4 regions of the Pseudomonas fluorescens genome follow, and region 4 is predicted to be linked to each of the others. Evidence: predicted binding sites of a transcription regulator. Region 4 holds the regulator's gene; each other region holds the start of a gene.
What was found. The regulator FliA, encoded in region 4, starts transcription of late flagellar genes. The targets are predictions, from matches to a motif close to CTAAAGTTTNNNNNNNNNNNGCCGNTAA.

Region 1: a site for FliA is predicted at 2,629-2,656, ahead of motA (flagellar motor stator protein MotA). Genes of this name have one in related genera too.
Region 2: a site for FliA is predicted at 3,286-3,313, ahead of E4T63_RS09500 (methyl-accepting chemotaxis protein). Genes of this name have one in related genera too.
Region 3: a site for FliA is predicted at 4,922-4,949, ahead of E4T63_RS22105 (flagellar protein MotY). Genes of this name have one in related genera too.

The regions. Positions count from the first base shown of each region.
Region 1 is NZ_CP038438.1:590,754-598,029, forward strand. It holds gene asd (archaetidylserine decarboxylase) at 1-144, opposite strand, end outside; gene rhdA (thiosulfate sulfurtransferase) at 144-977, opposite strand; gene E4T63_RS02630 (HDOD domain-containing protein) at 1,020-2,558, opposite strand; gene motA (flagellar motor stator protein MotA) at 2,725-3,576, shown strand; gene motB (flagellar motor protein MotB) at 3,580-4,656, shown strand; gene E4T63_RS02645 (toll/interleukin-1 receptor domain-containing protein) at 4,709-5,194, opposite strand; gene E4T63_RS02650 (caspase family protein) at 5,194-6,153, opposite strand; gene E4T63_RS02655 (TIR domain-containing protein) at 6,156-6,563, opposite strand; gene rsgA (small ribosomal subunit biogenesis GTPase RsgA) at 6,776-7,276, opposite strand, start outside.
Region 2 is NZ_CP038438.1:2,080,651-2,087,926, reverse strand. It holds gene E4T63_RS09520 (BRCT domain-containing protein) at 1-442, shown strand, start outside; gene E4T63_RS09515 (GlxA family transcriptional regulator) at 405-1,436, opposite strand; gene inhA (isonitrile hydratase) at 1,526-2,212, shown strand; gene E4T63_RS09505 (CPBP family intramembrane glutamic endopeptidase) at 2,449-3,240, shown strand; gene E4T63_RS09500 (methyl-accepting chemotaxis protein) at 3,343-4,908, shown strand; gene E4T63_RS28500 (DUF6124 family protein) at 5,681-5,827, opposite strand; gene E4T63_RS09490 (hypothetical protein) at 6,206-6,673, shown strand.
Region 3 is NZ_CP038438.1:4,801,746-4,809,021, forward strand. It holds gene nth (endonuclease III) at 1-238, shown strand, start outside; gene E4T63_RS22085 (PA3496 family putative envelope integrity protein) at 346-525, shown strand; gene E4T63_RS22090 (response regulator transcription factor) at 613-1,239, opposite strand; gene E4T63_RS22095 (hypothetical protein) at 1,745-2,449, shown strand; gene E4T63_RS22100 (argininosuccinate synthase) at 2,600-3,817, opposite strand; gene E4T63_RS22105 (flagellar protein MotY) at 3,947-4,855, opposite strand; gene pyrC (dihydroorotase) at 5,016-6,062, shown strand; gene rnt (ribonuclease T) at 6,059-6,736, shown strand; gene E4T63_RS22120 (peroxiredoxin) at 6,811-7,276, opposite strand, start outside.
Region 4 is NZ_CP038438.1:1,769,224-1,776,499, forward strand. It holds gene flhF (flagellar biosynthesis protein FlhF) at 1-695, shown strand, start outside; gene fleN (flagellar synthesis regulator FleN) at 809-1,639, shown strand; gene fliA (RNA polymerase sigma factor FliA) at 1,636-2,376, shown strand; gene E4T63_RS08045 (chemotaxis response regulator CheY) at 2,542-2,913, shown strand; gene E4T63_RS08050 (protein phosphatase CheZ) at 2,931-3,719, shown strand; gene E4T63_RS08055 (chemotaxis protein CheA) at 3,774-6,065, shown strand; gene E4T63_RS08060 (protein-glutamate methylesterase/protein-glutamine glutaminase) at 6,115-7,251, shown strand; gene E4T63_RS08065 (flagellar motor protein) at 7,251-7,276, shown strand, end outside.

The sequences.
Region 1 (7,276 bases), 1.2 Mb from region 4:
GTCCACCTGATAACGCTTGGCGAACCACTGGGTGAAGGCATTCTTGAACCAGCGCACGCGGCACTCGGCGACGCAGCCGGCCAGGCGCGACAGCAGGTGATGAGGCAGCAGGTACTGACTGAGGATAAACAGACGCTCTTTCATTAGTTGTCCTTAGAACCTTGAATCTCGACAGGCGTATCAGGGTGGTTGCCCCATTCGCCCCAGGAACCGGCGTAGCCCTTGACCCGCGGATAACCGAGGGACTTGGCCACCAGATAAGTGAAGCCCGACCGGTGATGGGTCTGGCAGTGGGTAATGATTTCTTTGTCCTTGGTGATCCCGAGGTCTTCGAGGATCTGCGGCATGTCCGTGCGAATCCGCAATTGACGCGCCTTGTCCATGCCGGCGGTCCACTCGAAGTTCACCGCGCCGGGGATGTGTCCACCCTTGGCGGCCAGCACTTTCTCACCGGAATATTCCAGCGGCCCGCGTGCGTCCCAGATCGCCAGATCGGCGGCGCCGAGACGGCTTTGCAGGTATTCGCGGGTTGCCGTCGGCTCGTCATGCAGGGTCAGCGCCACCGGGCCGCCCACCGCAGGCGGAACCTGGATCGACATCGGCATGCCGGCTTCCAGCCACGCCGGCAGACCGCCGTCAAGGTAGTGGTATTTGTCGTGACCGATCACGTCGAGCAGCCAGATGAAACGCCCGGCCCAGCCACCGCCCTCGTCGTCATAGACCACGTAGACCGCGTCTGGACGATGGCCCAACTCACCGAACAACGCTTCCAGATCCGCTTTGGCCGGCAGCAGCCCCGGCGCCGGCGGCTGGCCGAGCTGGGTGCGCTTGGGGTCGACAAAACGTGCGCCGGGCAGATGGCCCTCGGTATAGCGGGCGGCACTGGTCAGGTCCACCAGAATCAGTTCGCTGGCATCCAGCCGAGGGAGCAGGTCGCTCGGTTCGATGACGAGCGGCAAGCCAGAGAAGTCAGACATGTGAGGTCTCCAGAGCACAAAGGGGGGGATTGTAGCGCAGCCTCATCGACCACGGCTGCTAAAGCTGTGCAGGGCCTTTTCGATGCACTGTGCGGTCTTGCCAAAGGCTTGCACGCTGATGTCGGCGAACGGCCCACCGCCCTGGTCGGCGACGACGATCATGATCACCCGGCCGTTATTGACCAGCGAACGCAGGAACAGATGCTCGCCACGGAACAGCGCACGCAGGCCCGGCGGCAACAATGCGGAAAATTGTGCGTTGTTCTCGGGGTTGATCCGCACCTGTGCCTGTTGTGCGAGCAGGCGCTGCAAGACTTTGCTCTGACTGACGACAAAGTTCAGCGCGGCGGCTTCCTTCGGCAAACCGAAGGTCTGGTTCACTCGCAGATTCGATTGCGTGCGGTCGGCCATCAGAATCATCACCCGGCGCATGCCGCTGGCGACCAGCGCATCACGGGCGGCGACGGTCAGGCTCATGGCATTGGTGAAGCGGCTCGGCTCGGCCAGCAGTTCGGCGCATTGCCGGCGCCATTGAGTCAGATCCTCGGCATTCGGCGCCGCCGCCGGCAGCATCCCGGCCGGCAAGCGATGGGTGCCCCATGGCCATAATAATGAAACGGCCGGGTGCCACAGATCGGGCATGGCATGCTGGCGCGCACTGTTGGCGGCTTGCTGGTGCAACTGCTGCTGCACTTCGTCCATCGAGATTTGCAGATAAAGGCTGGTCAGGTACTGCCAGCGCTCGCTGTGCGGACTGTCCCAGGCCTGTTGTGCCGACAGCGCCAGGCCGTTGGCCAGCAACACGGTGTTGGCCGGCTGGTTGAGCCAGCGGCGCAGGGTCGGATCGTCGTCGAGGCGATTCTGCTGGCGCAACGGATGTTCGCTGTCGCGGGCGATGCGCAGAACTTTCACCAGTTCGCGCTGTTCGCTGAGCAGCAGTTTATAACCCTGCTGCACCCAGATCGGCAGGTGCCAGACTTGTACCAGCGCTTCGGCGATCTTCAGCAGGCGCACGCCAAACAGTTGCTTCTCGACCGTGCGCGCCGATTCGCCCTTGTGGATAACCCGCAGCTCCCACTCTTCGAGCAATTCGGGAAACGTCAGCGCCAGCGGCCATAACGGCGACAGAAACAACAGGCTGCCCCAGTGAATGTCCTGCCACAGGCGCGCCAGGCGACTGGCAAAAAAACCGTTGGCCTGTTGTGTCGCGTGCTGGCTGATCATCTGCAGTTGGCGCAAGGCCTTGGGTATCTGCATCTGCGGTTCGACGGGCAGACGTGCGAGCAATTCTTCGGTACGCGCCAGGCCCAGACGGTTGATCGCCACCTCGAGATTTTCCGCCGGAGCGGCCATGGTGCCGTGGGTGTGACGATTTGCCTCACGGATGATGCTCAAGGCCAGCGCCGGACTGTCCTGCATCAGGTCGGCGATATCGCGCAACGAGCTGCGGTTGTCGCGGATCGCCCGGCAAACCTTGTCGTGCGCCTCTTGCGGCACGGGCAGGCGCACGCCATCGAGCAGTTTGACCCAGCCCTCGAGCGTGGTCGGTTTTGCGTGTGGGACGTTCGTTTCATTAGCCATGTCTGGACGAGATCTTCACTGACTGTAGACGCGCCCGGCATGGGCTAAATTGGCTTTTCGCCTGAACTGGCTATAGTCTGGCGCAGTTTTGCCGATAAGTAGAAGAAGAGATTTTTTAACTTCCGAATATGACCTTGAACCCGACTTAAATAAGTACTTTCTACCTATGGCTAAAATTATCGGCATCATCGTCGTATTCGCGAGCGTGCTCGGCGGATACGTGCTCTCCCACGGCAAAATTGCCGCCCTGATCCAGCCCTTCGAGGTGATGATCATCGGTGGTGCGGCCCTCGGTGCATTCCTCCAGGCCAACCCCGGTTACATGACGATGCACGTGCTCAAGAAATCCCTGAGCATGTTCAGTTCGCGCTTCAGCCACACGTTCTATCTGGAAGTGCTCGGCCTGATTTACGAGATCCTCAACAAGAGCCGCCGCGAAGGCATGATGGCCATCGAAGGCGACATCGAAGACGCTGCCGCGAGCCCGATCTTCGCCAAGTACCCGGCCGTGCTCAAAGACGAACGCATGACCGCGTTCATCTGCGACTACCTGCGCATCATGTCCTCCGGCAACATGGCTCCGCATGAGCTGGAAGGCCTGTTCGACATGGAACTCTACAGCCTCAAGGAAGACCTCGAGCACCCGTCCCATGCGGTGAACGGCATCGCCGACGCCATGCCCGGTTTCGGTATCGTCGCGGCGGTACTGGGTATCGTGGTGACCATGGCGTCGCTGGGTGAAGGCGATCAGAAATCCATCGGTCTGCACGTGGGTGCGGCACTGGTCGGTACCTTCTTCGGTATTCTCGCGGCCTACGGCTTCTTCGGGCCGTTGGCGCATTCCCTGGCGCACGATGCCAAGGAAGAACTGAACGTCTACGAAGCCATCAAGGCCTCGCTGGTGGCGTCGGCTTCCGGCATGCCGCCATCGCTGGCCGTGGAGTTCGGGCGCAAGGTTCTGTACCCGGCGCACCGTCCAAGCTTTGCCGAGCTGGAACAAGCCGTTCGCGGTCGCTAAGCCATGGAAAATAATCAGCCGATAATCATCAAGCGCGTCAAGCGCATAGCCGGTGGGCACCACGGCGGGGCGTGGAAAATCGCCTTCGCCGACTTCGCCACGGCGATGATGGCGTTCTTCCTGGTGTTGTGGCTGCTGTCCACCGCAACGCCTGAGCAAAAGATCGCCATCGCCGGTTACTTCAAGGACCCGGTCGGCTTCTCCGAAAGTGGCACGCCGTACATCATTGATCTGGGCGGCACGCCGACCCTGGCGCCGGAAAACACCCTCAACCCTGAGGTGAAGTCGCAGCCGCAACCGGACAAGGTCACGGTCGACACCGAACAGGTCGAAGGCATGGCCGAGCAGGTCGAGAAAGAACGCCTGGAGCTGTTGCTGCAAGAACTGCAGAACAAGGTCGACGAGAACCCGCAGCTGCAGAAGTTCAAGGATCAGATCCTGTTCGAGATCACCCCGAACGGCTTGCGCATTCAGATCATGGACGCGGAAAACCGGCCGATGTTCGACTCAGGTTCCGCACGCCTGAAGCCGTACTTCGAAGACATCCTGCTGGCCATGGCCGACACCATCAAAGCGGTGCCGAACAAGATCAGCATCAGCGGCCACACCGACGCCAAGCCGTACACCGGCACCGGCGATTTCGGCAACTGGGAACTCTCGGCCAACCGTGCCAACGCCGCGCGGCGTGCGCTGGTGGCAGGCAGCTATCCGGATTCGCAGGTGGCGCGCGTGGTCGGTTACGCCTCGTCGGCGCTGTTCGACAAGGAAAACCCGTTCAACCCGGTCAACCGCCGCATCGACATTGTGGTCCTGACCAAAAAGGCCCAGGCCGCCATCGAAGGTTCGCAAGGTGCCGACGCGGCCAAGCCAGCCGCCGAAGGTCAGAACGGCGCCGCTCCGGCGACGCCGGTCGATCCGAACGCGCTGCCGGCGGATCAGCAACCTGTGCCGGCGCACGAGTTGCGCGAACGCTTGAACCTGTTCGACGACGCCGCACCGAAACCGGCAGTGCCGGGGACTGCGGCGCCAGCGCCAACAGCTCCGCCAGCCGCTGCACCGGCCCCTGCGCCGAAGCAGTGAGCGACAAAAAAGCCGACAGTGATGTCGGCTTTTTTGTGGCTGTCGATTGGCCTCAGAAACCGCGCCGAATCCGGTTCTTCAGTTGTTCATGGAAAAGATCGGCGTTGCGCTTATAGGTGCCGCTGAAGGATTCGTTGCTCGAATCCAGCGTCATCGAGCGCTTGCTCGATACTTCTTCACGATAGGCATCGATGAAGAAATTCAGATCACTGGCCGTGCTCAGCTTCGGCCACTTGTCCAGATACTCCGGCAGCTTTGCCGGCCCGGTGCGGAACGAGCAGATCCGGCGGTTGCTGATCGTCGCTTCGCCGATTTCGAACGGCACCCACCACGACAGAGCGGTTTTCTCTGAAACCACCGCCAGCAGGTGCGTGCATTCGGTGATGTTGCGGGTGATCACCCCGGTGATGTCATCGGTGGTCTGCGATTCTGGGTCGAGCACGTCGAGGTAGGTTTTGATATTGGCCTGCATCAATTGCGCATTGATCGCCATGGCCTGCGGGCGATCCATGTGGCGGTAGCTGATGAATACGGGCATCAGAAGTGTCCTTTGAGGGCGAGTTCACGGTAATAGGCGCCGAGCGCCGTGAGGCGGCAGCCCGTGGAGTGGAGCGCGGCGTAGTACATGTGCTCGGCATCCACCGGTTCGATCAGGCTGTGGCGGTTGCACATTTGCAGTTGCTTGAAAATGTCGCCGTGCTCGGGGTCGAACAGTGCTTCGGTGGGCTCGTAGCTGGGATCGAGTCTGAAAACGAAGCTCGGCTCCGGGAACCAGTCCTTGAGTTTGCGCAGGGTTTCCTCGGCAATCAGCGGCGCGACCTCGCGCAGCGGTACGAACTGCGAGACATTGGTCTTGAATACCGGACGCTGTTCCCAGGCGCCCAGCGCATTGTCGACAAATGAGTAAACGCTACCGGGGGTGACCTTGCCGAGTACGTTGGCAGCGCCACCGTGCAGCGCTTGCAGCAACAGATCCGTGAATACGCCATGACCGCGACTTTCCAGGGCGTACTGTTCTTTTTTGCAGGCCGTAAGAATGGTCACGCCTTCGCCGATCACACTGCTGCCGCCACGCAGATTGCGCATGGCGCCTGCTGCGCCGGCCTGGCAGCAATCGAGAATGATGATTTTGTTCTTGATGTGCGGGGCCTTGTCCGCCCACTCCAGAATGTCGCTGATGCGGATCCCGTCTCCGCCAGGCTGATAGTCCTGGGGAATCAGGAGTCCTTCGTCGATGCTGGTGTCGAACTGCCCATGGCCGGCGAAGTACAGCAGTGCCACGTCACAGTCGCCTGAAAACAGGCTCTGGATCTGCTGTTTCATGTGGCTGAGCGTGAGTTTTTCTTCGGCTGAAGTCAGCACTTTGCTGCTGAAGTTCGGTCGCCCGTTGGCATGACGCTCCAGCACCGACGCCATGGCCATGGCGTCGTTGTTACAGCCGCTCAAGGGCGAGACGTGGTCGTAGTGGTTGATGCCGATAAACAATCCCTTGCGCATAGTTACACCGCCGTGTGCTGACGGATCGCACCAATGATGCTGTTGGTGTTCCACGCGCACTCGGCGTGCGCCGCCTCACGCACGACGCTGGAAATACGCTCGGCGCCGAACGGCTTGATCGCGATGATCACTTTGCCCATGCGCTTTGCTATCTCGATTTCCTTGTTGATCCACTTGCTGTAAGTCGAATACATCCCGGCCATGATCAGCACCGCCGAGCACGGGCGAATCTTGTTCTCGATGGCTTCTTCGAGTTGCTTGTCGGTCTGCGCGCCCATGATCGGGTTGTGCGGCGGCACGGAAAAATTCTTGAAACTGAAATCCGGTCTAGCGCCGAGCAGGCGTACCAGATTGTCGTGAGCGTGGGCGTAGTTCCACGAATGGCTGATGAACAGGTGATAGGTTTGCATGGGGTTCCTCGAAGGTCGCGAAGGTGCGAAGGAGGACCCCAATCTAGGCATCTGACGCGAGCCTACAAGGGCTGGGCGGTGAAAGAGAAATGTCCTGCAAACAGGTGCGAACGAGTCTGTCAGAAGAGTCTGACGTTTAACGGAATCGAGGATTTGTCAGGCGCGGTCCGACATCCGGCAGCCCTCGGGCGAGAGGCTGCCGGTGCAGATGTTTAGTAGCCGTTTTCCGGCAGGCTGGCGATGATCGAGCGGTAGCTGTTCATCCGCTGCTGCTGCACGCGGCCGTCTTCCAAGGCCTTGAGCAGTGCGCAACCGGGTTCGCGATCGTGTTTGCAGTCGCGGAAGCGGCAGGTGCCGAGCAGGTCATTGAACTCGATGAAACCGGCTTCGACGTCGGCGCGGCTGACGTGGCCCAGGCCGAACTCACGGATACCCGGGGAGTCGATCAACTCGCCGCCGCCCGGGAAGTGGAACAGGCGTGCGGTGGTCGTGGTGTGCGTGCCCTGACCGGACAGCTCCGACAACGGGCCGACACGGGTTTCGACTTCCGGCAGCAGGCTGTTGACCAGCGACGACTTGCCGACGCCGGACTGGCCGACGAACACGCTGATGCGCCCGTCGAGCTGCTTCTGCAACTGTTCCATGCCATTGCCGTGATGCGCCGAGACTTCCAGCACCGGATAACCCAGCGTGCGGTACACCGCCAGCAGGGC
Region 2 (7,276 bases), 310 kb from region 4:
CCTTTACAGACGTCTTGCCGACATGCTCAGTGATGGAGTTCTAGACGCCGACGAGTCTGCGGAGCTGTTGGAAATGCTGCATCAGTTCACCGGGCTGCCAGTCGCACCAACACAAACACCAACGTTTACCACTCCGGCCAGCCTTCCTCTCGACCACCCTGCCCCGCAGTTATGCCTGATTGATCGGGTCTTCCTGTTTACAGGCGTCATGGCCTATGGGCCACGTAAAGAATGTGAGTCGCAGATCCTCGAACGCGGCGGCCTTATTGGTGGTTCCGTCAGCAAAAAGATTCACTATTTGGTAGTGGGCAGCATTGGCAATGATCAGTGGCTTCACAGCTCTTACGGCACCAAGATCAAGAAAGCCGTTGAGCTGAGAGACAGCGGCGTGCCGATTGCGATCATCAGCGAAGATCATTGGCAGAAGGTTCTGTTCGGGTAATTGCCCCTAAGGGCATCGCTGACTCTGCTTCGCCAACACTGACCGAAAACCGCTCCCTGTACGCCTGCGGCGTCACCCCGATCGCCCGCAGGAAACTGCGGCGCAACGTCTCCTCACTGCCAAACCCGCAGTTGGCCGCAATCCGTTTCACCGGCAACCCGGTATCACTGAGCAAACGGCGGGCGGTTTCGACGCGGATCAGTTCGATGGCGCGGGCCGGGGTCTGGCCGGTGTCGGCGCGGTAGTGGCGGACGAAACTGCGTTCGCTCATGCCGGCCTGTTCGGCCAGGGTCGGGACGCCGAGGTCGCAGGTGAGGTTTTCGGCGATCCAGGCGTGCAGTTCATCAAAGCGATTGCCCTGATTCTGCAGGGCCAAGGTCACGCTGAATTGCGATTGCCCGCCGGGGCGTTTGAGGAACACCACCAGATGCCGGGCGACGTCGAGAGCAATATCACTGCCCAGATCTTCCTCGACCATTGCCATTGCCAGATCGATGCCGGCGGTAACGCCTGCCGAAGTCCAGACCGGGCCGTCGTTGATGAAGATCGGATTGGCTTCGACCTGCAGCTTCGGATGCTGCTGCGCCAGTTGTTCGCAACGGGTCCAGTGGGTGACCACGCGACGTCCGTCGAGCCAGCCGCTCGCCGCCAGTAGAAATGCCCCCGTACACACCGAGGCGACGCGTCGACATTTCGCTGCGTGCTCGCGTACCCAATCCACCAGCGACTCATCTTCGGATGCCGGATAGATCCCCCAACCACCCGCGATAATCAGCGTGTCGCTGGCGTCTTGCGGCAACGGTTCGGCGAGCACCGCCAGCCCCGCCGAGGACATCACCGCCCCGCCCTCGCGAGCAATCACCGACGGCGCATACGGTACCGGCAAGCCGCGCTGACGGGCGATGTCATTGGCCGAGGCGAACACTTGCAGCGGGCCGGTGACGTCGAGGATCTGCATGTTGGCGAACGCGAGTACGTGAATGGCTTTGGGCATTTGGCGTAATTCGTGGGGTTATTGGCGTATACGCCAGAACCTACGCGCCTACAGTGAAGCCGTCCACCCCTCAAATGGAGAAAAACCCCATGACGTTGCAGATCGGTTTTCTGTTGTTTCCGCAGGTGCAGCAACTCGACCTGACCGGTCCCTATGACGTACTGGCCTCGCTGCCGAACGTGCAGGTGCATCTGATCTGGAAAGATCTGGTGCCGATCACCGCCAGCACCGGCCTGCTGTTGAAACCGACCACCACCTTCGACGACTGCCCGGATCTGGATGTGATCTGCATTCCCGGCGGTGCCGGGGTCGGGCCGCTGATGGAAGATGAGCAGACGCTGGGGTTCATCAAGCGTCAGGCGGCACAGGCCCGATATGTGACGTCGGTATGCACCGGTTCGCTGGTGCTGGGCGCGGCGGGACTGTTGAAAGGCAAACGCGCGACCACCCACTGGGCCTATCACGAACTGCTGCCGAAACTCGGCGCGATTGCGGTGCAGGACCGGGTGGTACGCGACGGCAATCTGTTTACCGGTGGCGGCATTACCGCAGGCATCGACTTTGCGCTGGTGCTGGCCGCCGAACTGGTGGGGGCCGAGGCGGCGCAGTTAATTCAACTGCAGCTGGAATATGCGCCGGCGCCGCCGTTTGAATCGGGCAGCCCGCAGACGGCGCCGAGTGCTGTCGTCGATGAGGCTCGGCACCGCGCGGCGCTTTCGTTGAAACTGCGCACGGAAATCACCGAGCGCGCGGCGGCGAAGCTCGATCTGCGCTGATTCCTCAGCCACACACAGATCTACTGTGGGAGCGGGCTTGCTCGCGAATGCGGTGTATCCGTCGAGATTTTTATCGCCTGACACACCGCATTCGCGAGCAAGCCCGCTCCCACAATGGGTTTTGTGGATGGCCTCAGGTTTGGAACCTGTCCCCGCATCCCGCCACAGCTTTACTTGTCCCCACGCCCTCACCCGTGTAGAAAGCCCTTCCACAAAATTCTGCACAAGGACTTTCGATGAAGGCGTTGCCATGGCTCTATCTGGCACTTCTCAGCCTCGGTTATGGATTGGCGTTGAGCTTTGGCCAACTCGGCTGGCTCGCGCTGATCTCCGTGGGACTATTGCTGTTGACCGGTTTCGCCGTGCGCCAACAGCAGGTGCCGGTGGCGCGCCTGTTGGGGCATGCCGTGTTCATCTTCCTCGCCCTGTCGCTGGCGCTGCACTGGTTGCCGGGATTCGCCAACGGCCGGGCCATCGCCCCGCTGCGTTTCACCGACGACGCCGTGCCGTTTGCGATGTACCTGAATCTGGACAAACCCTTGATCGGCTTCTGGCTGTTGCTCGCCTGCCCGTGGATTGTCGCGGCACGCTCGCTGCGTCCGACGGTGTACGCCAGCGTCCTCGCCCTGACCTTGAGCGCCGTCCTGGCGCTGGGCGGTGCGCTGTTGTTCGGCATGATTGCCTGGGCGCCGAAGTGGCCCGATCAAGCGTGGCTGTGGCTGCTGAACAATCTGCTGCTGGTGACGCTGGTCGAGGAGGCGCTGTTTCGCGGCTATATACAGGGCGGTTTGAGCCGCCTGTTCAAGCACCTGCCCCACGGCGACAACCTCGCCCTGCTGCTGGCGTCGCTGATCTTTGGCCTGGCGCATGTGGGTGCCGGCTGGGACTGGGTGTTGCTGGCGGGTCTGGCGGGTGTCGGCTATGGTCTGGCCTACCGTTTCGGTGGCCTTGCTGCGGCGATCGCCACGCACTTCGGGCTGAACTTGCTGCATTTTGCGCTGTTCACCTATCCGATGCTGGCCGGTTGAAGCAAGAGCGGTTTTGCGACGCCGTACTTATATCTGAAAAAAAACTTCAATAATTTCCTGACAGCGCCGACAACCTTTCAAAGCCTTGCGGATTGAAAAACCATGCGTAATAACCAGCCCATTACACAACGCGAACGGACTTTCCCGGCTCAGCAGCGGTTGATTTCCACAACCGACGCCAAAGGCGTGATCACCTACTGCAACGACGCTTTCGTCGAAATCAGCGGGTTTTCGCGTGAAGAGCTGATCCGTGCGCCGCACAACCTGGTTCGTCACCCCGACGTCCCGGCTGCGGTGTTTTCGCACATGTGGGGCACACTGAAACAAGGCTTGCCATGGATGGGCATTGTCAAGAACCGCTGCAAATCCGGTGACCACTACTGGGTCAACGCCTACGTGACACCGGTGTTCGACGGCAATCAGGTGGTCGGTTACGAGTCGGTGCGGATCAAACCCACCGCCGAACAGATCCGCCGTGCCGAAGCGCTCTACCAACGCATCAACCAAGGCAAGTCGGCGATCCCTTCCAGCGACAAATGGCTGCCGGTGCTGCAGGACTGGCTGCCGTTCATTCTGGTCAGCCAGTTGAGCTTCGTGATCGGCGCGACCCTGAACTCGCACTGGGGCTTCGCCCTCGCTGCCGGCCTCTCGGTGCCGCTGGGCCTGATGGGCCTGCAATGGCAGCAACGCGGGCTCAAGCGCCTGCTGCGCCTGGCCGAGCAGACCACTTCCGACCCGCTGATCGCGCAGATGTACACCGACAGCCGTGGCGCGCAGGCGCGTCTGGAAATGTCGATCCTCAGCCAGGAAGCGCGCCTGAAAACCTGCCTGACCCGTCTGCAGGACACCGCCGAGCACCTGACCGATCAAGCGAAACAGTCCGACGCCCTGGCGCACAACAGCTCCAGCGGTCTGGAACGTCAGCGCGTGGAAACCGAACAGGTCGCCACCGCCGTCAACCAGATGGCTGCGACCACCCAGGAAGTGGCGAGCCACGTGCAGCGCACCGCTGACGCCACCCAGGAAGCCAATCGCCTGACCGGTCGTGGCCGTGACATCGCCGGGGAAACCCGCGAAGCCATCCAGCGCCTGTCGGTGGTGGTCGGCGAAACCGGCCTGACCGTCACCCAACTGGCCAAGGACAGCGACGAAATCGGCGGCGTGGTCGACGTGATCAAAGGCATCGCCGACCAGACCAACCTGCTCGCGCTCAACGCCGCCATCGAAGCGGCACGTGCCGGCGAGATGGGCCGTGGCTTTGCCGTAGTCGCTGACGAAGTCCGTCAACTGGCGCAACGCACCAGCGAATCCACCGGCCAGATCCATGCCCTGATCGCCAAGCTGCAGCAGACCGCGTCCAGCGCCGTGCAAACCATGGAAGCCGGCCATCGCCAGGCCGAAGAAGGTGTGGCGCGGGTACTGGAAGCGGATCAGGCACTGGTCGGCATCAGCGAAGCGGTGGCCAACATCACCGACATGACCACCCAGATCGCTGCCGCCACCGAAGAGCAAAGTGCGGTGGCTGAGGAGATCAGCCGCAACATCAGCAACATTTCGGAGTTGGCAGACCAGACCTCGGAACAGGCGCATAACTCGGCGTTGCTGAGTGAAGAGCTGACCAAGACTGCGAATACTCAGTATTCGTTGGTGGAGCGGTTTAACCGCTAAAAGCAAAAGATCGCAGCCTGCGGCATCTCCTACACCGATCACCTGTAGGAGCTGCCGCAGGCTGCGATCTTTTAATCTTAAAAGCCCGGACAGCGAAAGCGTCCGGGCTTTTTATTGCCAGTCTGAAATTGATGGTGCTTGGCAGACCGCATTCGCGAGCAAGCTCGCTCCCACATTGGCACTGCGTTGAGTCACAGTTCTGCGCACGACGACAATCACCTGTGGGAGCGAGCTTGCTCGCGAAGAGGCCTTCTCTACCAACGACGATCTCACTCAAGCAACGCAGACACTGCCTACAACTGCGCCAGAATGCGCCGACTGGTGCTTGGTGCAGCCAAGTTCTATCGTTTGCCGGTCGCTACTCAATCACGCAGATCGGCCAGCATGAATCCATACCCCACGCGAAAACCCCACAAACAGTAAGTTCGTGATGAACTGACATTCCTGGATGTTCGGCACGCCGCGCGTGATGGGCAGAAAGTGTTCGATAAATATGTGATCACTGGCAGGCTATCCACCACAAAGTAAATCAAAAGATCGCAGCTTTCGGCAGCTCCTACACCGATCACCTGTAGGAGCTGCCGAAGGCTGCGATCTTTTGACCTGGAAGCCCGGGCAGCGAAAGCGTCCGGGCTTTTTGTTGCCGGTCTGAAACTGATGGTGTCTGGCAGACCGCATTCGCGAGCAAGCTCGCTCCCACATTTAGTCCTGTGTACGCAGAACCAATGTGGGAGCGAGCTTGCTCGCGAAGAGGCCATAACGGCCAGGGGAATTATTGAGGCAACCGCAGTTTGTCCAGCAATCGATTAACCAACAGCTCGTTCAACATGATCGGCTGTTGCAGCGCCAGCAGCGGATTGCCCTCCGGGCCACCGATTGAGTTGGCGATATTGCCAGCCTTGACTTTGGCCGACGACAACGATTCGCAAGCCTCGGCGATCGAGAGGAGGGGCAGCGAAGCAAACCGTAGGCGCTGCCTCCCGGATCGATCCCGGAGCGAAGGAACCCCTAGCTCCAGCGAGCGGGCCGAACGTTGGAGCAAGCGTTTTTTGCTTACTTTTGAGGTGTTTGTCAAAAAAGTGAGTCGTCGTAAGGGCGAAACCTTAAGTGGCCGTTACCGCGGCAACGGATATTCACGCAGTCTCGGCAACGTTATTAGCTGACCAGCACATGTAAGGCTGGTTGCCTAGCTGTCAGATCTGACAGTAGACGCACACCTGTTCGAGCGGATATCAAGAGAAACCGTAATTGCAGTCGGTTGTAACACCTCCTCTTAATTGAAAAGGCAGGTTTAACAATGACCACGCACGTTATGTTTCTCCCGAAAAAACCACTCGTCAGTGATGACAGGTTTCAATGGAGATTGGGCGGTAAACGGAAAACAGCGAAATTCAGATCTTTCTATCAGGACGAGTTCTTGGGCGAGCGGTATTGGTCCATCAGTGGTGGAACAGGAAATTTCGACGATGAAAGCTATTTTTCGTTCTCCATGACTCTGCCCTACCAATCCGATGAGTCACTCACAGGCGTCTATAACTTCGACAACGGGCTGACATTTGTCCACAGCCATTGGATCCCTGCGCCGCCGGGATTTATCGGAATGGCTTCGGTGGACGCCGACTCGGCGATCCTCAGCGTTAAATATGATGCTGAAACGGACATCGCTACGGGATCATTCGAGGCCGTGTTCAAAAGTCATCGCTATCGTCTGAATCCCAAGGGGACTTTCACCATGACGAGACTGAGACCATCGGATGCTGGCTAACTCTGGCAGGGGTGCTCGCTGCAACTCCGGAGGAGTACCCCTTCAATGTAATTTGAAAGAATGACGCCTTGTAGGAGCTGCCGCAGGCTGCGATCTTTTGATCCTGAAAAACCGGCTAGCGAAAGCTTCCGGTTTTTTATTGCCTGTTTGAATGGATGGCGTTTGGCAGACAGCTTTCGCGAGCAAGCTCGCTCCCACAGTAGGGCCGGGTACTTCAGTAAGGAATTGGTCGGCTGCCAAGCCGCCATCGCTGGCAAGCCAGCTCCCACAGGGATTGCGTGCAGTCAGTAAGAGAATGGTCGGCTGACAGGCCGCCATTGCCAGTAGGCTGGCTCCCACACAAAAGCAAGAGCAGAACCCGCACCGCTCTTGCTCCTCACCACTCAACACGATGAGCGTTAGCTCGAGTACCGCTTTTGATCTTGATCCACAGGCGACATCGGAAGGCTGAGCGGAGGGATTGATCCGGGGGTGGGAGCGCAGCGACCGTTTGGCGCAGCCAAACACAGCGAGAGGAGGTGCAGCGAAGCAAACCGTAGGCGCTGCGCCCGGATGGATCCCGGAGCGAAGGGACCCCGAGCTTTAGCGAGCGGGCCGGACGTA
Region 3 (7,276 bases), 3.0 Mb from region 4:
CATGGCGGTCGACACGCACATTTTTCGCGTGAGCAACCGCACCGGCATTGCCCCGGGTAAAAATGTGGTTGAAGTGGAAAAGAAGCTGATGAAGTTTGTGCCAAAAGACTACCTGCTGGACTCCCACCACTGGCTGATTCTGCACGGTCGCTATGTGTGCCTGGCGCGCAAGCCACGCTGTGGCAGCTGCCGCATCGAAGATTTGTGTGAGTACAAACACAAAACCTCGGACGATTGATTGGCTATTGGAATAATTGATTCTTCGATTGAAAAAATCTTTTTTACCCGCAGCAGGAATATCGATATAAGGGGCGCCAAAGGCAGTCTTAGCCTGGAGTTCACCTTATGACTGACAGCAAAGAACAACTGGACGTAGATGAAGATTTTACCGTTGTGGATACCGACGACGCCGAACCGGTGGTCGAGGTCGCCAAGACCAATCTGAGTAAACGTCGCACCATCGATAACCTGCTTGAGGAGCGCCGACTGCAAAAGCAGTTGGCCGATTACGATTTTGATCTCTGACACTTGAAAGCCTCCCGAACCGGAGGCTTTTTACTTTCTGCTGAATCCGACACTGAGCGGCCCATGCCCCATCGGTATTTCTGATCATCAGACCAGTCCGTTGCGTTGTGCCAATTCAATCAGGTCCACCAGCGAGCGGGCATTGAGCTTCAATAACAGACGGGTCTTGTAAGTGCTGACCGTCTTGTTGCTGAGAAACATGCCGTCGGCGATTTCCTTGTTGGTCTTGCCACGCGCCAATTGCTGCAACACCATCATTTCCCGCCCGGAGAGGCGATCCACCATATCGGCCTCACTGGCATTACCAAGACTGGTACGCACGGTGTGCAGGGCCTGGTTTGGAAAATAGCTGTAGCCGGACAGTACCGCTTTGATCGCACTGAGCAACTCAGTCAAATCCTGTTGCTTACATACATAACCCGCAGCACCTGACTGCATGCAGCGCATTGAAAAATGACCCGGTGCCTGGGAGGTCAACACCAGTACTTTCAACGGCATGGGTGTCGAGTTCAGACGCGCAATAACTTCAAGACCGTCGAGTTTCGGTATTCCAATATCCAGAATAACGATATCCGGCATCTGTTCACGCGCAAGTTGCAAAGCATCCACACCATTATCCGTTTCTGCAATGACTTCGTAGCCATGACGCTCCATCAGCATACGCACAGCAAGACGAATGACGGGATGATCATCCACGATCAGCACTTTATTCATGGGCAAGTCCAGTTTCGCTGTTCGAATTTTTAGAGCACGCACAATAGCCCAGTCACTTCTGACATGGCACAAGAGAGTTTCATTGCAATCCCAGCAAAAGACATTCCCTACAGCAAATAAAGATTATTCCTACAAAAAAACCCATACAGGCGATTTTCAAATGGGATGACGTATCTTCTGGCCTTCACATCGACGCAAAAAACATGTCGTCCTTAGAGCCACGCGAACTCTACTTTCGAGGCAGACGGCTCAGCGAGCGGCTGAAAAAACGCGATAATCCATTGACTGCACATCGCTACACAGCGCCAGCCCCGGCAGCTTATAAGTTGAAAAAAACAACGTAAAACCAATCAAAAACACTTTGATAAATCAACATCTGAAACAAGATACTTCTATCCAAGCGTTATCATTTAATATAAAAATTATCTCGACCAGCAAGTTGCAACACCCCATACAAAACAACTCAACATACGTATTGGAAATACATAATTAATGAGCACATTCCATGATAAAAATCAGAAGAAAAATAACCAACCCCATGACTGTAATTGCGATATTTGCATTTATTTCCGAATCATCGGCTGCCATTTCCTTACCCTTTCTTGATAACGCCGAAAGAGAAGTCTACATCTGGTTCCTGATCAGCTTTCCGTTTTACTTGCTATTGCTATTCTTTTTAACGCTGAACTTCAACTACCGTTCGCTCTATGCGCCCTCGGACTTCGATAAGGACGACAGTTTTCTAAAAAGTTTCGAGGAGTTGAAACAGCCCGAGCTCCACTCCTGTTCGCCTCCAGCAAGAGCGTCTGTGGTAGGTGAAGTATCAGCTGCCAACGGATTGGAGTGGACGTTGTCTGTACATAGCGTTGACCTCAGGCAACTCCCTCCTTGCAGCGCTGACAAATCCTGCCCGGAGCGACCGTGGATTGAGCACAACATTCAGCTGCCTAAATCCATCGGCACATTGTGCGCCATAGACGTACGTCGGTTGAGTAGCGCACAGGCGTTCAATGCGCTGGCAGAACACTTTCCGCATCTTGGCAAACACTCAGCCAAAGCAGTGGTATTTTTGACCGACTCTGCCTGCGACGTTTTGCTCAAGCAAATTATCCCGAGCCTTATCAAACAGTCGAAAAAAAGCGGAGGCGCCAAACTTCTCGTTGCTTACAACGTGAGCACACAAAGCACCACGGTTTTGAGAGGAGCATGAGCGCAGAGTAGATGCCTGAAGTGGACATTCAAGAAAATGCTGGAGTTGGCGGCAATGACCAAAGCTCTGGATTAACGTCAGACAAACACAGAAAAGAAAATGGCGGCATTGTCATTGAGACAAGCCGCCATTTTTACAGCCCTGCAAGGCTTAGAACAGCTTGCGGCCTTTGTTGGCAGCAATGCGCATGCGCAGCGCGTTGAGCTTGATGAAGCCCGCCGCGTCGGCCTGGTTGTAGGCGCCGCCGTCTTCTTCGAAGGTCGCGATATTGGCGTCGAACAGCGAATCGTCGGACTTGCGGCCAGTAACGATCACGTTGCCCTTGTACAGTTTCAGGCGAACCACACCGTTCACGTTGACCTGCGAAGCATCGATCATCTGTTGCAGCATCAGACGCTCCGGGCTCCACCAGTAACCGGTGTAGATCAGGCTGGCGTATTTCGGCATCAGCTCGTCTTTGAGGTGAGCGACTTCGCGATCCAGAGTGATCGATTCAATGGCGCGGTGCGCGCGCAGCATGATCGTGCCGCCCGGGGTTTCGTAGCAGCCACGGGACTTCATGCCCACGTAACGGTTTTCAACGATGTCGAGACGACCGATACCGTGAGCGCCACCGATCTTGTTCAGCGTTGCCAGTACGGTGGCCGGAGTCATTTCGACGCCGTCCAGCGCGACGATGTCGCCGTTGCGGTAGGTCAGTTCCAGGTATTGCGGGGTGTCGGGAGCCTTCTCCGGGGAGACGGTCCAGCGCCACATGTCTTCTTCGTGCTCGGTCCAGGTGTCTTCCAGCACGCCGCCTTCATAGGAGATGTGCAGCAGGTTGGCGTCCATCGAGTAAGGGGACTTCTTCTTGCCATGACGCTCGATCGGGATCGCGTGCTTCTCGGCGTAGTCCATCAGCTTCTCGCGCGACAGCAGGTCCCACTCGCGCCAAGGGGCAATCACTTTCACGCCAGGCTTGAGTGCGTAGGCACCCAGTTCGAAACGCACCTGGTCGTTGCCCTTGCCGGTGGCACCATGGGAAATGGCGTCGGCGCCGGTTTCGTTGGCGATTTCGATCAGGCGTTTGGCGATCAGCGGACGTGCGATGGAAGTACCCAGCAGGTACTCGCCTTCGTAAACGGTGTTGGCGCGGAACATCGGGAACACGAAATCACGCACGAATTCTTCGCGCAGGTCGTCGATGTAGATTTCTTTGACGCCCATGGCCTGAGCCTTGGCGCGAGCCGGCTCGACCTCTTCGCCCTGACCCAGGTCAGCGGTGAAGGTCACCACTTCACAGTTATAAGTATCCTGCAGCCACTTGAGGATCACCGAAGTGTCCAGGCCGCCGGAATACGCCAGAACGACCTTGTTTACGTCCGCCATGCCATCACTCCACGGGGTTCTACGGAAAGCCGAGGAGTCTACCGCTCAAATCCGATAATTTACAGAGGCGCGACAGCTTAAGACGACAAAGCGACAGAATCTGTCGACAGCGCGACGATGACCGGCGGGTCAGGAAGTCGCCGCAGCGTTGGCAGGTGTGCTGGCTTGCGGTGCTGGCGCGGTAGTCGGCGCCACTCGTGCAAGCTTCACGCTGACCCGGCGATTCTTCGCCCGGTTGGCCGCATTGTTGTTCGGCACCAGCGGGTATTGCTCGCCGTGGAAACGCACGGTGATCTGCGATTCGGCGATGCCGTTGGCCTTGAAAAAGTCGACCACCGCCAGCGCGCGACGACGCGACAGCTCACGGTTGGTCAGACGGTTGCCGCTGTTGTCGGAATAGCCATCCAGTTCGATGTGATTGACCGTCGGATCGGCCTTCATGAACTCGAGCATCACCTGCAGCCTGGCTTTGGCGGCGGCATCCAGATCGGTGCCTTCGCCGGGGAAGCCGATCTGCGATTGCTTCACCTGATCGAAATTCTGCGGCAGCAACTTCGCCACACACGTCTGGTAATCATTGAACGCTTTGCTGAACTTCACCGGCAGCAGACGCACTTCCGAAACCCGGCCATCGCCGGACGCACGGCGCACCACCGGGCTGCGACCGTCGAGTAAACCACTGATCAGCCCGCCGGCCTGGGATTGCGAACTGTTGAACAGCACGTTGCCGGTGCCGATCCTGACGCTGCCCAGGTTGATGTCGTTGCGCCCCGGCTGCCATGGCGCCGCCGCCGCAAGCAACGTCGCCGAACCGCCGCCGAGCATGGCGTTGTAGGCATTGAGGCGGAATATCGCTTGTTCGCCGGCCTTACGCACGAACTGGCCCGAGCCGAAATCGGTGATCGGCTGGGTCAGGCGGCACTCGAACTTGTCGCCCTCGACCGTCCACTCAATGTTCTCCAGACGCGTCTGGTAGGTCAGCGCCATCGCGGGGAGGCTGGCAAACACACTGAGCAAGGCTAAATATCGCTGGCGCACGGGAGGCTCCATTGGCTTCTGTAACACAAAGACCGATTCACACTATGTTTACGGCATACCTACGGGATATCGGAAGGTTCCTGCAAAACTTGATAGCGGGTGCCTGCAAGAGTCTTTTCCGGTAGCATTCCCCTCAGTTTGACCCGCCTGGAATCCCCTCATGTCCGACCGCCTGACCCTGCTGCGTCCCGACGACTGGCACATTCATCTTCGCGATGGTGCCGTGTTGACCAATACCGTTGCCGATGTTGCGCGCACCTTTGGCCGCGCCATCATCATGCCCAACCTGGTACCACCGGTGCGCAACGCCGCTGAAGCCGACGGCTATCGCCAGCGGATTCTCGCTGCCCGACCGGCCGGCAGTCGCTTCGAACCGCTGATGGTGCTGTACCTCACCGACCGCACCCAGCCCGAAGAAATTCGTGAGGCCAAGGCCAGCGGTTTCGTGCACGCCGCCAAACTGTACCCGGCCGGCGCCACCACCAACTCCGATTCCGGGGTGACCAGCATCGACAAGATCTTCCCGGCGCTGGAAGCCATGGCTGAAGTCGGCATGCCGCTGCTGATCCACGGCGAGGTCACCCGTGGCGATGTCGACGTCTTCGACCGCGAAAAGATCTTCATCGATGAGCACATGCGCCGTGTGGTCGAGCGTTTCCCGACGCTCAAAGTGGTGTTCGAACACATCACCACCGGCGACGCGGTGCAGTTCGTCAACGAGGCTTCGGCCAACGTCGGCGCCACCATCACCGCGCATCACCTGCTGTACAACCGCAACCACATGCTGGTGGGCGGGATCCGGCCGCACTTCTATTGCCTGCCGATCCTCAAGCGCAATACCCATCAGGAAGCCCTGCTCGACGCCGCCACCAGCGGCAGCGCGAAGTTCTTCCTCGGCACCGACTCGGCGCCGCACGCCCAGCATGCCAAGGAAGCCGCCTGCGGCTGCGCCGGCTGCTACACCGCGTACGCCGCCATCGAGCTGTATGCCGAAGCCTTCGAACAGCGCAACGCGCTGGACAAGCTCGAGGCGTTTGCCAGCCTCAACGGCCCGCGCTTCTACGGTCTGCCGGCCAACACCGATCGCATCACCCTGGTTCGCGAAGAATGGACCGCCCCGACCAGCCTGCCATTCGGCGAGCTGAACGTTATCCCGCTGCGCGCCGGTGAAAAACTGCGCTGGCGCCTGCTGGAGGAACACGCGTGAGTGAAGACCATTTCGACGACGAACTGGACGGTCAAGGTGGCGGCGGCGGTTCCCGTCATCCAATGGCAGCGCGTTTTCGCGGTTACCTGCCGGTTGTCGTCGACGTAGAGACAGGTGGCTTCAATTCGGCCACCGACGCTCTGCTGGAGATTGCCGCGACCACCATCACCATGGATGAAAAGGGTTTCGTTTACCCGGACCACACCTACTTCTTCCGCGTTGAGCCGTTCGAAGGCGCCAACATCGAAGCGGCGGCGCTGGAGTTCACCGGGATCAAGCTCGATCACCCGCTGCGCATGGCCGTCAGCGAAGAAACCGCGCTGACCGACATCTTCCGCGGCGTGCGCAAGGCGCTGAAGGCCAACGGCTGCAAGCGCGCGATTTTGGTCGGCCACAACAGCAGCTTCGACCTCGGCTTCCTGAATGCTGCGGTTGCGCGTCTGGACATGAAGCGCAATCCGTTCCACCCGTTCTCCAGCTTCGACACCGCGACGCTGGCCGGTCTGGCTTACGGTCAAACCGTCCTGGCCAAAGCCTGTCAGGCAGCGGACATCGACTTCGACGGCCGTGAAGCGCATTCGGCGCGTTACGACACCGAGAAGACTGCCGAGCTGTTCTGCGGCATCGTCAACCGCTGGAAACAGATGGGCGGCTGGGAAGACTTCGACGACTGATCCTCGTCGGGTATTTCCCGCGCATAAAAAAACCGGCCACATGGGCCGGTTTTTTTGTACCGCGACGTTGCGCCTTACAGGGCAGCAGCGTTCTCGGTCAGGTAAGCCGCAACGCCTTCTGGCGAAGCGTTCATGCCTTTGTCGCCTTTTTTCCAGTTGGCAGGGCAGACTTCGCCGTGCTCTTCGTGGAATTGCAGCGCGTCGACCAGACGGATCAGCTCTTCCATGTTACGGCCCAGCGGCAGGTCGTTGATGATCTGCGAGCGAACAACACCCTTGTCGTCGATCAGGAACGCGCCACGGAAAGCCACGCCGCCTTCGGACTCAACGTCGTAGGCCTTGGCGATTTCGTGCTTCATGTCGGCAGCCATGGTGTATTTCACCTGGCCGATGCCGCCGTTGTTGACCGGAGTGTTGCGCCAGGCGTTGTGGGTGAAGTGCGAGTCGATCGACACGGCAACCACTTCCACGTTGCGCGCCTTGAAGTCGGCCATGCGGTTGTCCAGAGCGATCAGCTCGGACGGGCAGACGAAGGTGAAG
Region 4 (7,276 bases):
CCGTACCGGAAGTCGAGCCGCTGGAAGAGGGCGGGGTGATTGCCATGGTCGGCCCGGCCGGCATGGGCAAAACCACCACCCTGGCCAAACTCGCGGCGCGCTACGTGCTCAAGTACGGCGCGCAGAATGTCGCGCTGGTCAGCATGGACAGCTTCCGCATTGGCGCCCAGGAACAACTCAAGACGCTGGGGCGGATTCTCAACGTGCCGGTAACGCACGTCGATCCGGGCCAGTCGCTGGTGCAGGCACTCGACCCGCTGCTGCGCAAACGCGTGGTGCTGATCGATACCGCCGGCCTGCAGGCCAGCGATCCGGCACTGCGCATGCAGCTGGAAAGTCTGGCCGGGCGTGGCATCCGTTCAAAAAATTATCTGGTGCTGGCAACCACCAGCCAGAAACAGGTTCTAACCGCCGCGTACCACAGTTACAAGCGTTGCGGGCTAGCCGGCTGCATCCTGACTAAACTGGATGAGACGGCCAGCCTTGGCGAAGTGTTGAGCCTGGCGATCAGTCATGAACTGCCGGTCGCGTACCTGACCGATGGCCCACGGATTCCGGATGATCTGCATCTGCCGCGCCGTCATCAACTGGTCAGCCGCGCCGTCAGCGTGCAAATGCAGGAAGAACCCAGCGAAGAAGCCATGGCTGACATGTTCGCTGATATCTACCACAGCCCGACCAAGCAGGTTGGCTGAGGTAATGAACCGTTTTTGTACCTACATCGATGGTCTGCCATGCATTGTTCCGGTTGAGAACGCGCAGCCAGTAATGTGGCCTCCGTCTATGCAAGACAAGGTAAAGAAATAACATGGGCAGCATGCATCCCGTACAGGTGATCGCGGTGACCGGCGGCAAAGGTGGCGTCGGCAAGACTAACGTGTCAGTGAACTTGTCTCTGGCGCTGGCAGAGCTTGGCCGTCGGGTCATGCTGCTGGACGCTGACCTGGGGCTGGCGAACGTCGACGTTCTGCTGGGACTGACCCCCAAACGTACTCTGGCCGATGTGATCGAAGGCCGCTGTGAGCTGCGCGACGTGCTGTTGCAGGGCCCCGGCGGGATCCGCATCGTGCCGGCCGCTTCCGGCACCCAAAGCATGGTGCACCTGAGCCCGGCGCAACATGCCGGTCTGATTCAGGCCTTCAGCGACATCGGCGACAACCTCGATGTGCTGGTGATCGACACTGCTGCGGGTATCGGTGACTCGGTAGTCAGTTTTGTCCGCGCCGCGCAGGAAGTGTTGCTGGTGGTCTGCGACGAGCCGACCTCGATCACCGACGCCTACGCGCTGATCAAACTGCTCAACCGCGACTACGGCATGAACCGCTTCCGCGTGCTGGCCAACATGGCGCAGAGCCCGCAGGAAGGGCGCAACCTGTTCGCCAAGTTGACCAAGGTCACGGATCGCTTCCTCGACGTCGCCTTACAATACGTCGGCGCCGTGCCGTACGACGAAAGCGTGCGCAAGGCAGTGCAGAAGCAGCGAGCGGTCTATGAAGCCTTTCCGCGTTCCAAGTGCGCGCTGGCGTTCAAGGCGATCGCGCAGAAGGTCGATACCTGGCCGCTGCCTGCCAACCCGCGCGGCCACCTTGAGTTTTTCGTCGAGCGCCTCGTGCAGCAAACAGCAGGGCCTGTGTTATGACCGCGAGCGGTATGAACTACTACAAGAAGTCGGCACGTGACGCGCAGTACGAGTTGATCGAGCGTTACGCGCCACTGGTCAAGCGCATTGCCTATCACTTGCTGGCGCGCTTGCCGGCGAGTGTGCAGGTTGAAGACCTGATTCAGGCCGGGATGATCGGCCTGCTCGAAGTCTCGACCAAATATGACGCCAGCAAAGGCGCCAGTTTCGAAACGTACGCGGGCATCCGGATCCGCGGCGCGATGCTCGATGAAGTGCGCAAAGGGGATTGGGCACCGCGCTCGGTTCACCGCAATACCCGTATGGTCAGCGATGCCATTCGCTCAATTGAAGCTAAAACCGGCCGTGACGCTAAAGATCACGAGGTTGCGGCCGAACTCCAATTGAGTCTCGACGATTACTACGGGATTTTGAATGACACCCTGGGCAGCCGGCTGTTCAGTTTCGACGATCTGTTGCAGGACGGCGAACACGAAGGGCTGCACGAGGATGGCGCCAGTGCTCATCTTGAGCCGTCACGCGATCTGGAAGATGAACGCTTTCAGGCGGCGCTGGCGGACGCGATTGCCAATTTGCCGGAGCGTGAGCGACTGGTGTTGGCGCTGTACTACGACGAAGAGCTGAACCTCAAGGAGATCGGTGAAGTCCTTGGCGTCAGTGAATCGCGGGTCAGCCAGTTACACAGCCAGTGCGCGGCCCGTTTGCGGGGGCGTTTGGGGGAGTGGCGAGCGCGCTGAAGGCAGTGTGGGGACACTGCGAACGAGGCTGGTGCGGTGAGAACGGCACCGGTCTTGCTCTGTTGTGCTCCAGACAGTCTTCGAGTGCTGCGCCGATTGATTGAAGTGGCGCGTCCAGGTGCTGGGCGCGTTTAAGACTGCTTGGAGGTCGAATTGAACAAAGACATGAAAATCCTCATCGTTGATGACTTCTCAACGATGCGGCGGATCATCAAGAACCTGCTGCGCGATCTCGGGTTCACCAACACCGTCGAGGCCGACGATGGCACTACTGCCATTCCGGTACTCAACAGCGGCAGCATCGACTTTCTGGTAACGGACTGGAACATGCCGGGCATGACCGGTATCGACTTGCTGCGCCACGTGCGTGCCGATGAAAAACTCAAGCATCTGCCGGTGCTGATGGTGACCGCTGAAGCCAAGCGCGAGCAAATCATCGAGGCCGCTCAGGCCGGTGTGAACGGCTACGTGGTCAAACCTTTCACGGCTCAGGCGTTGAAAGACAAAATCGAGAAGATTTTCGAACGCATCGGCTGATGACGCGCGGGGGAGCTATGGAGCATAACGAATCTTCACAGGGCGATTTCGAGTCGACCCTGAAAAAACACGCGGTCGAACTGGTCGAGAGCCTTGAAAAAGGCAGGTTCGGCGACGCTGTGCAACTGATCCATGAGCTCAATCAGACCCGTGACCGCGGCCTGTATCAGGAAGTGGGCAAGCTCACACGCGAACTGCACAGTGCGATCGTCAATTTCCAGATCGATCCGCACATGCCGCAGGCCGAGGAAGTGTCGCAAATCACCGACGCCACCGAACGCCTGGGCTATGTGGTCAAGCTGACCGAAGCCGCGGCCAACCGCACCATGGATCTGGTGGAAAGCGCCACCCCGGTGGTCAATGGCCTGGCTGAAGAAGCCCAGGCGCTGAGCACCGATTGGGGCCGCTTCATGCGTCGTGAAGTCGGAGCTGAAGAGTTCCGCGAACTGGCGCGCCGGGTCGACGGTTTTCTGTCACGCAGCAGCACGGACAACCGTGCGGTGTCGAGCAACCTCAACGACATCCTGCTGGCTCAGGATTACCAGGACCTCACAGGTCAAGTGATCAAGCGCGTGACCCAACTGGTCACCGAAGTCGAAAGCAATTTGCTCAAACTCGTCCTCATGGCCAGTCAGGTTGACCGCTTTGCGGGCATCGAACACGACCGTGCCGCGATGCTTGCAGAAAAAGATCCACAAAAACATCTCTCGCAGGGTGAAGGTCCGCAGATTCATGCCGATAAACGAGAAGACGTTGTGTCCGGTCAGGACGATGTGGACGATTTGTTATCCAGCCTCGGATTCTAGAGTTTTGGAATTTTAGGTTTTTTGGGTTTTTAGACCTGTAGGAGCACCCCATTAATGAGCTTCGGCGCCGATGAAGAGATCCTTCAGGATTTCCTGGTTGAGGCCGGCGAGATTCTTGAGCAACTGTCCGAGCAACTGGTCGAGCTGGAAAGCCGCCCGGATGACGCAGATCTGCTCAACGCAATTTTTCGCGGTTTCCACACTGTAAAAGGGGGCGCCGGCTTCCTTCAGCTCAATGAGCTGGTGGAGTGCTGTCACATCGCCGAAAACGTGTTCGACATCCTGCGCAAGGGTGAGCGGCGCGTTGATGCAGAACTGATGGACGTGGTGCTTGAAGCACTGGACGCGGTGAACAGCATGTTCAGCGAAGTCCGTGAACGTGCACCGATCACTGCTGCAACCCCGGAACTGCTGGCCGCCCTGGCGCGTCTGGCCGAGCCGCAAACGGCCGACGAAGCCCCGGCTTCGCCAGTGGCCGAGATGATCGAAGAGCTGGTCGTCGAAGGCGATTCGAGCGATTCGGGCGACATCACCGATAACGAATTTGAACAGCTGCTGGATTCGCTGAACGCCGTCAAGGCCGAAGCCGAAGCCCCGGCTGCTGCTGCTGCTGCTGCACCTGCGCCGGCTGCCGATGCGGCCGCCAGCGATGAAATCACCGACGCCGAATTCGAGTCGTTGCTCGATCAACTGCACGGCAAAGGCCAGTTCGCGCCAGACGCCGTCGCACCGACTGCGGCTGCTCCGGCGGCACCGGCGGCGGGCGACAGCTCGGACATCACCGACGACGAATTCGAAGCACTGCTCGATCAGTTGCATGGCAAGGGCAACTTTGCCGTGGAAGCGCTGGAATCGGCTATCGCCTCGGCACCGGTTGCGCCTGCCGCACCGGCGGCGGCCGCTGCCGGCAGCGATCTGATCAGCGATCACGAGTTCGAATCGCTGCTCGACGAGCTGCACGGCAAAGGCAAGTTCACCGACGTTGGCGCCGCTGCTGCAGGCACCGCGTCGACTGTGGCCGCGCCTGCCGCCAAGGCTGCTGCCGCTCCGGCCGCTGTGCCTAAGGCTGCGCCCAAGCCTGAGCCGAAAGCCGAAGCGCCAAAACCGGCCGCCGCTGCTGCACCGGCGCCGGCCCGTGCTGCCGCTGCTCCGCCGCCGGAAAAACCGGCGAGCGAAGCCGAGACCACCGTGCGGGTCGATACCGCGCGTCTCGACGAAATCATGAACATGGTCGGCGAGCTGGTGCTGGTGCGTAACCGTCTGGTGCGCCTGGGTCTCAACAGCGGCGACGAAGCCATGTCCAAGGCCGTGTCGAACCTCGACGTGGTCACGGCTGACTTGCAGACCGCGGTGATGAAGACCCGGATGCAGCCGATCAAGAAGGTCTTCGGGCGCTTCCCGCGTCTGGTTCGCGACCTCGCGCGTCAGCTGAAGAAAGAGATCAATCTGGAACTGGTGGGTGAAGAAACCGACCTCGACAAAAACCTTGTCGAGGCCCTGGCCGACCCGTTGGTCCACTTGGTGCGTAACGCTGTCGACCACGGCATCGAATCGCCGGAAGAGCGCGAAGCTTCGGGCAAGGCCCGTGGCGGTCGCGTGGTACTGGCCGCCGAGCAGGAAGGCGATCACATCCTGTTGTCGATCTCCGACGACGGCAAGGGCATGGACCCGAACGTGCTGCGTTCGATCGCAGTAAAACGCGGTGTGATGGACAAGGACGCGGCCGATCGCCTGAGCGATACCGAGTGCTACAACCTGATTTTCGCCCCGGGTTTCTCGACCAAGACCGAGATCTCCGACGTGTCCGGCCGCGGTGTCGGCATGGACGTGGTGAAAACCAAGATTTCCCAGCTCAACGGTTCGATCAACATCTACTCGACCAAGGGCCAGGGCTCGAAGATCGTCATCAAGGTGCCGCTGACGCTGGCGATCATGCCGACCCTGATGGTGATGCTCGGCAATCAGGCGTTTGCGTTCCCGTTGGTCAACGTCAACGAAATCTTCCACCTCGACCTGTCGACCACCAACGTGGTGGATGGCCAGGAAGTGGTGATCGTGCGGGACAAGGCGCTGCCATTGTTCTACCTCAAGCGCTGGCTGGTCAGCTCCGCCGCTCACGAAGAGCAGCGCGAAGGCCATGTGGTGATCCTTTCGGTGGGCACCCAGCGGATCGGCTTCGTCGTCGATCAACTGGTCGGCCAGGAAGAAGTGGTCATCAAGCCATTGGGCAAAATGCTGCAGGGCACTCCGGGCATGTCCGGCGCCACCATCACCGGTGACGGCCGCATCGCGCTGATCCTTGATGTTCCAAGCATGCTCAAGCGTTACGCGACGAAGCGTATTTGAATCCGGGGCAGCGGGGCGACGACGTCCCGCTGCACCTAATGGAGTGTTTATGGCAGTCAAAGTCCTGGTGGTGGACGATTCGGGTTTTTTCCGCCGCCGCGTCTCGGAAATTCTTTCAGCGGATCCGAGCATCCAGGTGGTCGGTACGGCCACCAACGGTAAAGAGGCGATCGATCAGGCCCTGGCCCTCAAGCCGGACGTGATCACCATGGACTACGAGATGCCGATGATGGATGGCATCACGGCGGTGCGGCACATCATGCAGCGCTGCCCGACTCCGGTGTTGATGTTCTCCTCGCTGACGCACGAAGGCGCCCGGGTTACCCTGGATGCGCTGGACGCCGGTGCGGTGGATTTCCTGCCGAAGAATTTCGAAGACATCTCGCGCAACCCCGAGAAGGTCAAGCAACTGCTGTGCGAGAAGGTCCACAGCATCTCGCGCAGCAATCGTCGTTTCAGTGCCTACAGTGCGCCGGCTCCGGCCGCTGCACCGACGCCTGCGCCAGCCCCGGCGGCCTCGAGTTTCAGCAGCCACAGCGCTGCTGCTCCGACGCGTCCGGCGCCGGCTCCAGCACCTGCGCGTGCGCCAGCCGCCAGCGCGTCGTCGCCGGCACCGAAACGCAAAGCCTACAAACTGGTTGCCATCGGGACTTCGACCGGCGGCCCGGTTGCCCTGCAACGGGTGCTGACCCAATTGCCGGCGAACTTCCCGGCGCCGATCGTGCTGATCCAGCACATGCCGGCGGCGTTCACCAAGGCGTTTGCCGAGCGCCTGGACAAGCTGTGCCGCATCAGCGTGAAAGAGGCCGAGGATGGCGACATCCTGCGTCCGGGCCTGGCGCTGCTGGCGCCGGGTGGCAAGCAGATGATGATCGACGGCCGTGGCGCGGTGAAAATCCTGCCGGGCGACGAGCGTCTGAATTACAAGCCGTGCGTGGACATCACCTTCGGTTCCGCAGCCAAGTCCTACGGTGACAAAGTTCTGGCGGTGGTCCTCACCGGCATGGGCGCCGACGGCCGTGAAGGCGCGCGTCTGCTCAAGCAGGGCGGCAGCTCGGTATGGGCGCAAGACGAAGCCAGTTGCGTGATCTACGGCATGCCGATGGCCATCGTCAAAGCCGATCTGGCTGACGCGGTTTACGGCCTGGACGACATCGGCAAGCACATCGTCGAGGCGTGTATCTGATGGATGTTCTAAGCCTTATCGGGAT